DNA from 3 places in the Kitasatospora atroaurantiaca genome. Region 2 is predicted to be linked to each of the others. Evidence: predicted binding sites of a transcription regulator. Region 2 holds the regulator's gene; each other region holds the start of a gene.
What was found. Region 2 encodes HspR, which represses chaperone genes until heat shock. Its sites were predicted from a motif close to TTGAGNNNNNNNNNCTCAA; they were not measured.
Positions count from the first base shown of each region.

Region 1 (4,710 bases), 2.3 Mb from region 2:
TTCGCCCGCCGAGCCGTCTGCGACCTGTCCCGTCGCCCGCTCGTGCTCACGCTCCCTCGTCGGCCGGTCAGGCTCCCGTGGTTGCAGGGTGACCGGGTCGATACGCCGCTTGTCGCGGATCACGATCTCGGACGGCTGATCCCCCGCCCGGGGACCGTCCGGTCGGCTCATCCCGCGCCTCCCTTCGAACTGTCGTCGACGATCTCGGCGTCGACGACCTCCTCGTCACCGCTCTGCCCCGGGCCGGCCGAAGCCCCGCCGCCGGGCTCGGGCCCCGCACCGGCCTGGGACTGGGAGTAGAGCGCCGTACCGATCTTCTGTGCGGCCGTGGTCGCCCGCTCCATGGCCTCGCGGATGGCCGCCACGTCCTCGCCCTTGAGCTTCTCCTTCACGTCGGCGATCGCCGTCTCGACCTCGGTCCTGACCTCGGCCGGGATCTTGTCCGAGTTCTCGCGCAGCAACTTCTCGGTGGCGTAGACGAACTGCTCGGCCTGGTTGCGGGTCTCGGCGGCCTCGCGTCGTTGGCGGTCCTCCTCGGCGTGCTGCTCGGCGTCGCGCATCATGCGCTCGATGTCGTCCTTCGGCAGCGCGGAGCCGCCGGTGACGGTCATCCGCTGCTCCTTGCCGGTGCCGAGGTCCTTCGCACCGACGTGCATGATGCCGTTGGCGTCGATGTCGAAGGTGACCTCGATCTGCGGCAGGCCACGGGGAGCCGGCGGGAGACCGGTCAGCTCGAACATGCCGAGCTTCTTGTTGTACGCGGCGATCTCGCGCTCGCCCTGGTAGACCTGGATCTGCACGGACGGCTGGTTGTCCTCGGCCGTGGTGAAGATCTCCGAGCGCTTGGTCGGGATCGTGGTGTTCCGCTCGATCAGCCTGGTCATGATGCCGCCCTTGGTCTCGATACCCAGGGACAGCGGGGTGACGTCGAGCAGCAGGACGTCCTTGACCTCGCCCTTCAGGACGCCGGCCTGCAGCGCGGCGCCGATGGCGACGACCTCGTCCGGGTTCACGCCCTTGTGCGGGTCCTTGCCGGTGAGCGACTTGACCAGCCCGGTCACCGCCGGCATGCGGGTCGAACCGCCGACGAGGATCACGTGGTCGATGTCGGAGACCTTGATCCCGGCGTCCTTGATCGCGTTGTGGAACGGGCTCTTGCAGCGCTCCAGCAGGTCGGCCGTGAGCTGCTCGAACTGGGCCCGGGTGAGCTTCTCGTCCAGGTGCAGCGGCCCGTCCGCGGACGCGCTGATGTAGGGCAGGTTGATGGTCGTCTCGGAGGCGGAGGACAGCTCGATCTTCGCTCGCTCGGCGCCCTCGCGCAGGCGCTGCACCGCCATCCTGTCCTTGGAGAGGTCGACGCCGTAGCCGTTCTTGAACTGCTTGACCAGGTGGTCGACGACGCGCTGGTCCCAGTCGTCGCCGCCCAGGTGCGTGTCACCGTTGGTGGACTTCACCTCGACGACGCCCTCGCCGATCTCCAGCAGGGACACGTCGAAGGTGCCACCGCCCAGGTCGAAGACCAGGATGGTCTGGTCGTTCTCCTTGTCCAGCCCGTACGCCAGCGCGGCGGCCGTCGGCTCGTTGACGATCCGCAGCACCCTCAGGCCCGCGATCTCACCCGCCTCCTTGGTGGCGGTGCGCTGCGAGTCGTTGAAGTACGCGGGCACCGTGACGACGGCGTCCGTCACGTTCTCGCCCAGATACGCCTCCGCATCCCGCTTGAGCTTCTGCAGCACCCGCGCGGAGATCTCCTGCGCCGTGTACCGCTTGCCGTCCACGTCACCCGCCTCGGGGAAGTGCCACTGCGCCTCGCCGATGTGCCGCTTGACCGAGCGGGCGGTGCGGTCGACGTTGGTGACTGCCTGCCGCTTGGCGACCTCACCGACGAGCACGTCACCCCCTTTGGCGAAGGCGACGACGGACGGCGTGGTCCTGGCGCCCTCCGCGTTGGCGATGACGGTGGGCTCGCCTCCCTCCAGGACGCACACCACCGAGTTCGTGGTGCCGAGGTCGATACCGACCGAGCGTGCCATGTCAGGTCTCCCTCCTGTGCCCGGGAGCCGGGCGGCGTCCTGCCCGGCCCGCACAACAACTCGTAAGACTTGAGTGCGGCCATGTCAAGCATCAGCCGGGCCGGGCGACTGTTCGAGGAAACCCGCTAGGATCCACGTCGCTGCCCGGTGTAGCGCAGAGGCAGACGCACCCCGTTCGCATCGGGGGACACGCCGGTTCGAATCCGGCCCCGGGCAGCATCGAAGGCCCACGGGGAGGGACAGTGCAGCACACCGGGGTGACGGCCGAGGAGTTGGCCGCCTACGCGGAAACGGTCGGCCGGCTGCGGCAGCTGCCCGCCGACCATCCGGTGCGGCTGCGAGCGGAGAAGCTCGCCGAGTCCTTCGTCCGCGAGGGCCGCCGCAAGCGCCGGTCGATGGGGCGTGTCGAGGCCCGCGCGGCGGACGCCGCACTGGCTGCAGAGACCGTCACCGGGGCTCTGGCCCGCCGCGAGGACGCACCACTGGAACTGCCGGAGCAGCTCACGTCGATCGGCCGGCTCCGGCGCGCGCGCCACTGCTATGTCTGCAAGTCGACATACCGGGAGCTCGACGGCTTCTACCACCTGCTCTGCCCCGACTGCGCCGCCGACAACGCCGCCCGCCGCGCGCTCTCCACCGACCTGCGAGGCCGTCGGGCCCTGCTCACCGGCGGCCGGGTGAAGATCGGCTTCCAGCTGGCGCTGATGATGCTCCGGGACGGCGTCGAGCTGACCGTCACCAGCCGCTTCCCGCACGACACCGTACGCCGCTTCCAGGCCGCCCCCGGCAGCTCCGAATGGCTCGACCGGCTCACCGTCGTCGGCATCGACCTGCGTGACCCGCGCCAGGTCCTCGGCCTCTGCGCTCGCCTGCGGACGGAGGCACGACCACTCGACATCCTGGTCAACAACGCCGCCCAGACCCTGCGCCGCCCGCCCGAGGCGTACGCCCTGCTGACGGCCGGGGAGCACGCCGAACTCCCGGCCGGCGTGACCGCCTTCCACGCGCCCGGCTTCCGCCCCATGCCCGCGCTGACGGCCGCCTGGCCCGCTGCCCGGCTGGAACCCTCGGCCATGGCGGGCGAGGTCGCACGGGAGGCGGACGAGGCCGGGCTGCTGCCCGACACCGCGCCGGTCAACTCCTGGTCCGCGAGACTCGGCGAGCTGGACCCGTCCGAGGTGCTGGAGACCCAGCTGGTCAACGCCCTCGCCCCGGCCCTGCTCTGTGACCGGCTGCTGCCCCTGCTGCTCGCCTCGCCGCACCCCAGCAGGTACATCATCAACGTGACCGCCGTCGAAGGCCGGTTCACCGTACGGAACAAGACCGCGGGCCATCCGCACACCAACATGGCCAAGGCCGCGCTCAACATGCTCACCCGCACCAGCGCGGCCCAACTGGCCAAGCAGGGCGTGCACATGTGCGCCGTGGACACCGGCTGGATCACCGACGAGAACCCGGCCCCGAAGAAGTCCTACCTCGCGGCGAAGGGCTTCCGCACCCCGCTGGACATCGTGGACGGCGCAGCCCGGATCTACGACCCGATCGTGCGCGGCGAGGCCGGGGCACCGGTGGCCGGCGTGTTCCTCAAGGACTACCAGGAGGCGGCGTGGTGACCGGGTAACCACAGGAGGGGCGCGGGGAACTGCGCGAGATCGGAAGGCAACGACCTCTGCCCTACCGCTTCCGCGCAGTTCCCCGCGCCCCTGTGGTGGTTTCTCGGCTGCCTAGGCCAGTCCGAAGAACCGGAGGACCTTGGTGCGAAGCCGAACGTCACCACGCGGCGCGGGCTCGGCCACATGGTCGGCCTCGCGTTCGGCCTCGCACGCCGGCTCGGGCGCCATGCCGGCCGCGCCGATGAGCGCCTCCACCGTGCCGGTGAAGCCCGGCAGCAGGTGCGGCGGCGGCCAGATACTCGGCGGGCCCGTCGAAGATCCCGGCCTGCCGTACCCGATGCCGGAACTTGGCGTGGGAGCCGAACTCCTCTCGAAGATCCGCCGGGCAGTCGGCCCGGACGCTGACGGTCCAGCGGGCAAAGCCGGGGAGCGGCACGTCCCGGTGGGCCTGCGCGACGGCCGGCCAGTGCTCATTGCGGATCCGCGCGGCAGCCGCCCGCGCCTGCCTGAACGCCTTCCGGCCCCCGACCTGGTACAAGGCGTCGAGAACATCGGCCACCGGGACGTCCGTCGCGTTCTGCTGCCAGTCCCACGGGGAGCGCCACAGGTGAGGGCTCACCGGCACCGGCTCGGCCAGCTTCGCAGGCTCCGGCGCGAAGGAGACGCCCTCCAGGATGTCCCGCCGCAGGCCCACGGGCAGCGCATCCGTGTACAGCTCCGCGTTGACCTCCGGGTCGTCCTCCTGGAGCATCCACAGCACCGCCGACCCCGGGGCCTGCTGATTCAGGAACGACGTCAGGTCCCAGTCGTACGACGGCGTCGGCCCCACCTCGCCCTCGAAGGGCATCCGCAGGCGGTGGCAGACCCGGCGGGCGGCCGGCTCCTCGAGCAGCCCCAGCAGATAGCGCACGCTCCGGGTGGTCCGCTCGTCCGGTCTCATGGTGCCCCCTCGTCTCTCGGACGCACATGATGCCAGGACCCTTCGGGCGGTCAGTTCAGGAACTCCCCGACCAGCTCCGCGAACTCCTCCGGGTTCAGCACGCGCACCCCCAGCTCCTCCGCCT
Region 1 covers NZ_VIVR01000001.1:1,462,523-1,467,232, forward strand. The annotation lists gene grpE (nucleotide exchange factor GrpE) at 1-171, opposite strand, end outside; gene dnaK (molecular chaperone DnaK) at 168-2,033, opposite strand; tRNA gene FB465_RS06615 (tRNA-Ala) at 2,176-2,249, shown strand; gene FB465_RS06620 (SDR family NAD(P)-dependent oxidoreductase) at 2,276-3,646, shown strand; gene FB465_RS06625 (hypothetical protein) at 3,804-4,586, opposite strand; gene ligA (NAD-dependent DNA ligase LigA) at 4,637-4,710, opposite strand, start outside.
Region 1: the regulator HspR is predicted to act here: its motif matches at 2,103-2,121, upstream of dnaK (molecular chaperone DnaK).

Region 2 (4,710 bases):
TCGAGGTGAAGGCCACCAACGGTGACAACCACCTCGGTGGTGACGACTGGGACCAGCGCGTCGTCGACCACCTGGTCAAGGTCTTCCAGTCCGGCCACGGTGTCGACCTCTCCAAGGACAAGATGGCGCTGCAGCGCCTGCGCGAGGCCGCCGAGAAGGCGAAGATCGAGCTGTCCTCGTCCTCCGAGACCTCGATCAACCTGCCCTACATCACGGCCTCCGCCGAGGGCCCGCTGCACCTGGACGAGAAGCTCACCCGCGCTCAGTTCCAGCAGCTCACCACGGACCTGCTGGAGCGCTGCAAGACCCCGTTCCACAACGTGATCAAGGACGCCGGCATCCAGCTGTCCGAGATCGACCACGTGGTCCTGGTCGGTGGCTCGACCCGTATGCCCGCCGTCGCCGAGCTCGTCAAGGAGCTGACCGGCGGTCAGGACGCCAACAAGGGCGTGAACCCGGACGAGGTCGTCGCCATCGGCGCCGCGCTGCAGGCCGGTGTCCTCAAGGGCGAGGTCAAGGACGTCCTGCTGCTCGACGTCACCCCGCTGTCTCTGGGTATCGAGACCAAGGGCGGCATCATGACCAAGCTGATCGAGCGCAACACCACGATCCCGACCAAGCGCTCGGAGATCTTCACCACGGCCGAGGACAACCAGCCGTCCGTGCAGATCCAGGTCTACCAGGGCGAGCGCGAGATCGCCGCGTACAACAAGAAGCTCGGCATGTTCGAGCTGACCGGCCTGCCCCCGGCCCCCCGCGGCCTGCCGCAGATCGAGGTCACCTTCGACATCGACGCCAACGGCATCATGCACGTCGGTGCCAAGGACCTCGGCACCGGCAAGGAGCAGCGGATGACCGTCACCGGCGGCTCCGCGCTGCCGAAGGACGACATCGAGCGCATGATGCGCGAGGCCGAGCAGTACGCGGAGGAGGACCACAAGCGCCGCGAGGCCGTGGAGACCCGGAACCAGGGCGAGCAGCTCGTCTACTCGACCGAGAAGTTCATCGCGGACAACGACGACAAGCTCCCGGCCGACGTCAAGGCCGAGGTCGAGACGGCGATCACCGAGCTCAAGGAGACCCTGAAGGGCGAGGACATCGCGGCGATCCGCGAGGCCACCGAGAAGGTGTCCACCACCGCCCAGAAGCTCGGTGCGGCGCTGTACGCCAACGCCGACGCCGCGGGTGCCGCCCCGGCCGGCGAGCAGGCCAAGGCCGAGGACGACGTCGTCGACGCCGAGATCATCGACGACGAGAAGCCCAAGGGTGGTGCGGCATGACGGAGAAGCCGCAGGGCGACAAGCCCGGCGACGACTCCGCCGAAGAGGCCGTCCTGAAGGCCGCCGAGGAGGCGGTCTCGGGCGGTGCCTCGGAGGAGCTCGCCGCCGCCCAGCGCGAGGTGGCGGAGCGTACCGCCGACCTGCAGCGCCTGCAGGCCGAGTACCAGAACTACCGCAAGCGGGTCGAGCGGGACCGTATGACGGTCCGTGAGATCGCGGTCTCCAACATCCTGGAGTCCCTGATCCCGGTGCTGGACGACATCGGCCGGGCCCGCGAGCACGGCGAGGTGACGGGCGGCTTCAAGTCGGTCTCCGACAACCTGGAGACGGTCGTCGCCAAGCTGGGCCTGCAGCAGTTCGGCAAGGAGGGCGAGCCCTTCGACCCGACGCTTCACGAGGCCCTGATGCACAGCTACTCCTCGGACGTCACCGAGGACACCTGTGTCCAGATCCTCCAGCCCGGGTACCGCATCGGCGAGCGGATCATCCGCCCGGCGATGGTCGCGGTGGCCGAGCCCCAGCCCGGCACCCAGACCACGGCCGCGCCGGACACCGACAAGGCGGAGTCCGACAAGGCTGACGGTGCAGCGGAAAGCTGACAATCTGTGCGCTGCGGAGTCGTACGTCGTCCGGTACGACGGCCGGCTCCGCAGCGCTCTGTCTATGGACTTCGGGAGGTGGCGGCAGCCATGAGCACCAAGGACTACGTGGAGAAGGACTACTACAAGGTCCTCGGCGTGCCCAAGGACGCCACCACCGCCGAGATCAAGAAGACGTACCGGAAGCTGGCCCGCGAGTTCCACCCGGACGCCAACAAGGGTGACGTCAAGGCCGAGGACCGCTTCAAGGACATCTCCGAGGCCTACGACGTCCTGTCGGACGACAAGCGCCGCAAGGAGTACGACGAGGCGCGCAGCCTCTTCGGCAGCGGCGGCTACCGGCCCGGCGGCCCGGGCGGCGGCAACTACAGCTTCGACTTCGGCGACCTGTTCAACAGCTCGCCGAGCGGGGGCGGCGGCGGTATCGGCGACGTCTTCGGCGGCCTCTTCAACCGCGGCGGCCGGCAGGCCCAGCCGCGCCGGGGCGCCGACGTCGAGACCGAGGTGACGCTCAGCTTCGAGGAGGCGGTGGACGGCGCGACCGTCCCGCTCCGGATGACCAGCCAGGCCCCCTGCCGCTCCTGCAGCGGTACGGGTGCCAAGGCCGGCACCACCCCCAGGGTCTGTCCGACCTGCGTCGGCGCCGGCACGGTCAGCCGCGGCCAGGGTGCCTTCGCACTCTCCGAGCCCTGCCGGGACTGCAAGGGCCGCGGCATGCTCGTCGACGACCCGTGCACCGTCTGCCACGGCAGCGGCCGGGCCAGCTCGGCCCGCACCATGCAGGTCCGGATCCCGGCCGGGGTGCAGCACGACCAGCGGATCAGGCTCAAGGGCAAGGGCGCCCAGGGCGAGCGCGGCGGCCAGCCCGGCGACCTCTACGTCACCGTGCACGTCGACCCGCACCCGGTCTTCGGCCGCAAGGGCGACAATCTGACGGTCACCGTGCCGGTGTCCTTCCCCGAAGCCGCACTCGGCGGGACCATCGAGGTGCCGACGCTCAACGGGCCGTCAGTGAAGCTCCGGCTGCCCGCCGGCAGCGCGAACGGACTCACCCTGCGGGCCCGCGGCAAGGGCGCCACCCGCAAGGACGGCACCCGCGGCGACCTGCTGGTCACCGTGGAGGTCGTGGTGCCGCAGCACGTCACCGGTGACGCGCTGACGGCCCTGGAGCAGTACCGCGAGGCCACCGCCTCGGACGACCCGCGAGCCGCCCTCTTCCGGGCGGCGGAGGGAGCGTGACCCGATGAACCACGAACCCATCGGCCCCGGCCTCGGCGAAGGGCTGCCCGGCGGCCCCCGCCCGTCCCGCCCGGTCGGCGGCCCCGCCCGCAGCCCGTACCAGCTGACCGAGGACACCCCGGTCTACGTGATCTCGGTCGCTGCCGAGCTCTCCGGGCTGCACCCGCAGACCCTGCGCCAGTACGACCGCCTCGGCCTGGTCTGCCCCGACCGCACCGCCGGCCGGGGGCGGCGCTACTCCGCGCGGGACATCCAGCAGCTGCGCGAGGTCCAGCGCCTCTCGCAGGACGAGGGCATCAACCTGGCCGGCATCAAGCGCATCATCGAACTGGAGAACCAGGTCGCGGCCCTCCAGTCCCGCGTCTCCGAGCTCGCCGACTCCCTCGAAGGCGCCGCCACCGCCCTCCAGCAGCGCGAGGCCGCCGTCCACGCCTCCTACCGCCGGGACCTGGTCCCCTACCAGCAGGTCCAGCAGTCCAGCGCCCTGGTCGTCTGGCGCCCGAAGCGGTAGAGCGGAGCAGGCCCGGCCGCCGGTTCCCTCCTCACGGGGGGTGCCGGCGGCTTAGTCATGATGAGAGAGTGCCAACCAGTTGTACCGGGACGAGGTACATGTTCGACTCCGCGGCTCATGTACCAAAATTCACGCCTATGATCCCGGTGGGGCACCCGCTGCCCATCCATCTGTTCGGCCGACGGCAAGGAGCCCCAGATGAGTGAGACGGACGAGCCCGGCCTCACTTCGGGCGGGCTGGGAGTTCTCTCGGCCGAGGCCAGGGAGCTCTACCGGTCCGTTCTCCGCTGCCATGGGCGTCTGACACCCGAAGAGAGCAAGTCGGCCGACCAGGATCACCTGCTCGAGCTGGTCGACATCGGGCTGCTGGTCCGGGACACCGACAACCCGGACGTCCTGGTCGCCGTCGACCCGAAACAACTCTCGGCCCGCCTCAGCACCGCCTGGCAGCGAAAGGCACTGGACCTGCTGAGCCGGGCGGTCGCGCTGCCCGCGGACCTCCAGGAGCTGGCCGAGGACTTCCGTACGCCCGAGCAGGCTGGCGGCACGATCGAGTATGTGCGCGGCAAAGTGCTGATAAACCAACGGCTCGGCCAGTTGGTGAGCAGTTGCATGGAGGAGATGCTCGCCGCGCAGCCGGGCGGGCCGCGTCCTCCCGAGGCCCTGGCGAGTGTGATCACCCGCGACCTCGAGATGCTCCGCCGTGGCGCGGCCATCCGGACGATCTATCACCCGAGCACCCGCTATCACACCCCGACCCGGGAGTACGTGACGGCGATAGCCGAACACGGCGGGCAGGTGCGGACACTCGACGAGCCTTACACCCGACTGATCGTCATCGATCGACGGACCGCCGTCATTCCGGTGGCGGAAGACCTCAACCTGGCGGCGTTCATTCACGATCAGGCCGTCATCAGCTACCTCGTGGAGGAGGTATTCGAGCGGAACTGGAGTCGCGGTCTAGATTTTGACGGTACTCGGACAGTTCCGCCGCAGGTGGTCTCACGCCTCCGTCAGACGATCATTGATCTGATGCTCAAAGGAACCAATCACCGGGTTATCGCCCGCCGACTGGGCATCA
Region 2 covers NZ_VIVR01000001.1:3,804,748-3,809,457, forward strand. The annotation lists gene dnaK (molecular chaperone DnaK) at 1-1,280, shown strand, start outside; gene grpE (nucleotide exchange factor GrpE) at 1,277-1,879, shown strand; gene dnaJ (molecular chaperone DnaJ) at 1,970-3,118, shown strand; gene FB465_RS17545 (heat shock protein transcriptional repressor HspR) at 3,123-3,629, shown strand; gene FB465_RS17550 (LuxR family transcriptional regulator) at 3,828-4,710, shown strand, end outside.

Region 3 (4,710 bases), 1.1 Mb from region 2:
TCACACGTGCTCGGGCTGCGGCTGCTCGACCGGTGCCTCGCGGTGGACGAAGACCCAGCGCTGCATGGCCCAGTACCGGAAGACCATGGCGAGCAGTGTCCCGATGATCATCCCGCTGAGGAAGTCGGCGACCTCCTGGGTGAACGAGCTGACGTCGGGCTCGCGCAGGTCCAGGACGTACCGCGAGACCACCAGCGGCGCGTCGTTCACCAGCACCGCCAGCGCGCTGACCACGGCGAACAGCACCGCCTCGCGGTGTCTGCCGTTGGTCCGGAACGACCACTGCCGGTTCAGGATGTACGACACGACGGTCGCGATCACGGTGGCGATGGTCAGCGCGACCACCGGCTTGGCGTGCAGGACCGTGAGCTTGAGGCCGAAGTTGATGGCCATGGTCAGCAGGAAGCAGGTGCCGCCAACCAGGAGGAACTTCACCAGCTTGCGGTGCTGCACCAGGAACGGACGCAGTCGGCCCGGGACTCGGGCCAGCGCCTTCTGAGTAGGTGACGGCATTCCGGCAGTGTGGCATGCGAAGGTTTCGCGGTGGTATTCGGGAGACCCCCGCGGGGGGTACTACCGAACGCTTATCCGCGCGCCCTCGGTGGCCGTGCCCTGGAGCACCACTCCGCCGCTCTCCCGTTCGACCTCGGCATAGTAATAGAGGTAGAGGATGGCACCCATGGTGGCGTGCTGACGAATATTCTCACAAGAGCGTCTCGCACTGCGAGAGGCGCCGACCCCAGGGGCGCGGGGGGTGCCCTCCGCGCCCCTGATGGGTTCACGCGGCCACCAGGACCTCCGCCGGCTCCAGGGCCAGCCTCAGCACCTCCCGTACGTCGGCCACCGGGTGCACCGTCAGCCGCTCCAGCACCTCGGCCGGGACGTCGTCCAGGTCGGGCTCGTTGCGCTTGGGGATGACCACCGTGGTGATCCCGGCCCGGTCGGCGGCGAGCAGCTTCTGCTTCACCCCGCCGATCGGCAGGACCCGCCCGGTCAGCGAGACCTCGCCCGTCATCGCCACGTCCGTACGGACCTTGCGCCCCGAGAGCAGCGAGGCCAGCGCGGTGGTCATGGTGATGCCGGCGCTCGGCCCGTCCTTGGGGACGGCTCCGGCGGGGACGTGCAGGTGGATGCCGCGGTCCCGCAGGCCGGTGACCGGCAGCTCCAGCTCGGCGCCGCGCGAGCGCAGGTAGGAGAGCGCGATGTGCGCGGACTCCTTCATCACGTCGCCCAGCTGCCCGGTGAGGGTGAGCCCGGTGGAGCCGGTCTCGGCGTCCGCCAGCGAGGCCTCGATGTAGAGGACGTCGCCGCCCGCGCCGGTGACCGCCAGCCCGGTGGCCACGCCGGGGACGGCGGTGCGCCGCTCGGCCGGCTCCTGCGCCGACTCGGGGACGTGGTGCGGCCGCCCGATCAGCGCCCGCAGCTCGTCCGGGCCGATCGCGGCGGGCAGCTCCCGCTCGCCCAGCTCGTTCTGCGCGGCGATCTTCCGCAGGATGCGGGCGATCGAGCGCTCCAGGTTCCGGACGCCCGCCTCGCGGGTGTACTCGCCGGCGAGCCTGCGCAGCGCGAGCTCGTCCACCGCGACCTCGTCGGCCTTCAGGCCTGCCCGCTCCAGCTGTCGCGGCAGCAGGTGGTCGCGGGCGATGACGACCTTCTCGTCCTCGGTGTAGCCGTCGAGGCGGACCAGCTCCATCCGGTCGAGCAGCGGCTCGGGGATGGCCTCCAGCACGTTCGCCGTCGCCAGGAAGACCACGTCGGAGAGGTCGAGCTCGACCTCCAGGTAATGGTCTCGGAAGGTGTGGTTCTGCGCCGGGTCCAGCACCTCGAGCAGGGCCGCCGCCGGGTCGCCCCGGTAGTCCGAGCCGACCTTGTCGATCTCGTCGAGCAGCACCACCGGGTTCATCGACCCGGCCTCCTTGATGGCGCGAACGATCCGGCCGGGGAGTGCGCCGACGTACGTGCGCCGGTGGCCGCGGATCTCCGCCTCGTCACGTACGCCGCCGAGCGCCACCCGGACGAACGTGCGCCCCATCGCGCGCGCCACCGACTCGCCGAGCGAGGTCTTGCCGACCCCGGGCGGGCCGACCAGGGCCAGCACCGCACCGCCACGGCGCCCGCCGACCTGCCCGAGCCCCTGCTCCTCGCGCCGCTTGCGCACCGCGAGGTACTCGACGATCCGGTCCTTCACGTCGGCGAGGCCCGAGTGGTCGGCGTCCAGCACCGCACGGGCACCGGTGATGTCGTAGGAGTCCTCGGTCCGCTCGTTCCAGGGCAGCTCGAGGACGGTGTCCAGCCAGGTGCGGATCCAGGAGCCCTCGGGCGACTGGTCCGAGGAGCGCTCGAGCTTGTCGACCTCCTTGAGCGCGGCCTCCCGCACCTTCTCCGGGAGGTCGGCGGCCTCGACCCGGGCCCGGTAGTCGCCCTCCTCGTCGGCCGGCTCGCCGTTCAGCTCGGCGAGCTCCTTGCGGACCGCCTCCAGCTGGCGGCGGAGCAGGAACTCCTTCTGCTGCTTGGCCACGCCCTCCTCGACGTCCTTGCGGATGGTGTCGTTGACCTCCTCCTCGGCGAGGTGGTCGCGGAGCAGCTGCAGGGCGTACTCGAGCCGGGCCGACTGGTCGGCCTCCAGCAGCACCTTGAGCTTCTGCTCGGCGGTGGCGAACGGGGCGTAGCCGATGTTGTCGGCGAGTTCGCCGACGCCCTCGATCTGGGCCACCCGGTCGACGATCTGCCAGGCGCCGCGCTTGCGCAGCCACTGGGTGGAGAGCGCCTTGTACTCCTTGACCAGCTCCAGCGCCCGGCCGGCCACCGGCAGGCCCACCGAGGACTCGCGGAACGCGCTGGTCTCGACCCAGAGCGCGGCGCCCGGTCCGGTGGTGCCGGCGCCGATCCGGACCCGGCGGACGGCCCGGACCAGGGCCGCCGGGTCGCCGTCCGCGAGCCGGCCGACCTGCTCCACGGTGGCCAGGGTGCCGACGGCGGCGTACGAGCCGTCCAGCCGCGGCACCAGCAGGACCTGGGGCTTGGCCGCACCGGAGGCGGCCGCCCTGGCTGCCTCGACGGCGGCGCGCACCTCGGTGTCGGACAGGTCCAGCGGCACCACCATGCCCGGCAGCACCACCTCGTCGTCGAGCGGCAGCACGGGCAGGGTGAGCGGTGTGGACGTCGATGCCATGATCTCTCCCCAGTCAGTGAAGTTGAGTTGACCTGACTAAGGATTGGGAGGCGCCGGTTGTTCCCCCGGTCACGTTCGCCCTGAGCGATCAGCCCTGAGAGGCTCCGCCGCAGAACCAGCGGCGCGAGGAACTGCGCGAGATCGGAAGGCGACGACCTGTGCCCTACCGCCTCGCGCAGTTCCCCGCGCCCCTGGGATGCCCATTCCTGATCGGCTGCTCACCTGCCGGCGGCGCCTCTCAGGGGACCCGGATCACACCTCCGACGGTGCCATCCGGCGCACGGCCGGCCTGCGCAGCCGCAGCGGACGCCCGGGCCCGCGCCGCAGCCAGCGCCACAGCGAGACGCCTATCAGCAGCGCCGCCGGGTGGCCGACACTGGTGACCAGGTCCTGGTCGGTCAGGAGCTGGTGCCCGATCAGCCCGCCCGCCCCGGCCAGGGCCAGCAGCCGCCCCCGGGGGCGCAGCAGGCCGGCGAGCGCGCCCAGACTGGCGAGCACGCCGTAGCTGACGCCGATGTCCAGGTTGTCCAGGGCTTCAGGGCCGAGCCGCCCGGCCGCCACGGTGACCGCGACGACGAGCTGCGAGAGCAGGGTGGCCAGCACGTGCCCGGCGGCGAACACCGCGGCCGCCCGCCATCCGCCGACCCGGCGCTCCAGCGGCGCCACGGTGAGCGCAAAGGCCCACAGGTACGGCATCCAGACCGGCCCGGCCACCCAGAGCCCGCTGAACAGCAGGGCCGGGAGAGGGCAGTGCAGCAGGTTGTGGACGTCCGTGCTGGACAGGGACTGCAGCCGGTGCACCAGCTCCGGATCGGCGAAGCGCGAGAACAGCGTGGTGCCGAGCAGCACCGCGAGATAGCCGAGCGCGAAGGGGTTCCGGCGCGGGGTCGGGACCAGCCCCAGCAGCCGGCCGAGCACGCCGACCCGGAGCCCGTGTCTGAGCCCGCCGTAGGGCGGCGCCGGCACGGGCCGCGTCATGAGGCCACCTCGCTGCGTGTCCGACATTCCGCCTCCGCTCCCAGCCGCACTGCTCCCCCGGGACTTGTCGTGCCCACGGTACGTCGAGGTCCTGAGAACCGGCTGAGGAAGACCTGTGAAGATCGGACCCCCGCCAGGCGCGACCGGCTCTCATATTTGGTCCGGACCAACCCTTTGTTTACGGACAAGTAGCCTCCCCGCTGAGGAGTCTGTCATCACATCGGCCGCATACGCACAGATACAGTCGATATTTTTGCCGGGTAAGGTATCGCCCCGTGCCCCGTCCCCAACGGGATCGGCACCGGCCGCCAGGCCGGATATGTCCGGTTCACCTGCCGGGATGCTCGCGGTGTCCGTACGCTGCGATGAGAGCGGAACGGTACGCAGACCCACACCTGCGCACCCTCCGGTGCCGACGGCGGACGGCACCCCGCAGAGACTGCGGGCCGGGCACAGCCCACGACGGAACAAGACGACTACGAGCGGAGCCCGCTGTCCCCACAGGCAGCCGGCCCGCAGCCCTGGGGGCGGTGGCGTGACCGTGACAGAGATTCAGCAAG
Region 3 covers NZ_VIVR01000001.1:4,911,371-4,916,080, reverse strand. The annotation lists gene FB465_RS22490 (GtrA family protein) at 1-513, opposite strand; gene lon (endopeptidase La) at 779-3,172, opposite strand; gene FB465_RS22480 (rhomboid-like protein) at 3,425-4,150, opposite strand; gene FB465_RS22475 (response regulator transcription factor) at 4,692-4,710, shown strand, end outside.
Region 3: the regulator HspR is predicted to act here: its motif matches at 3,195-3,213, upstream of lon (endopeptidase La).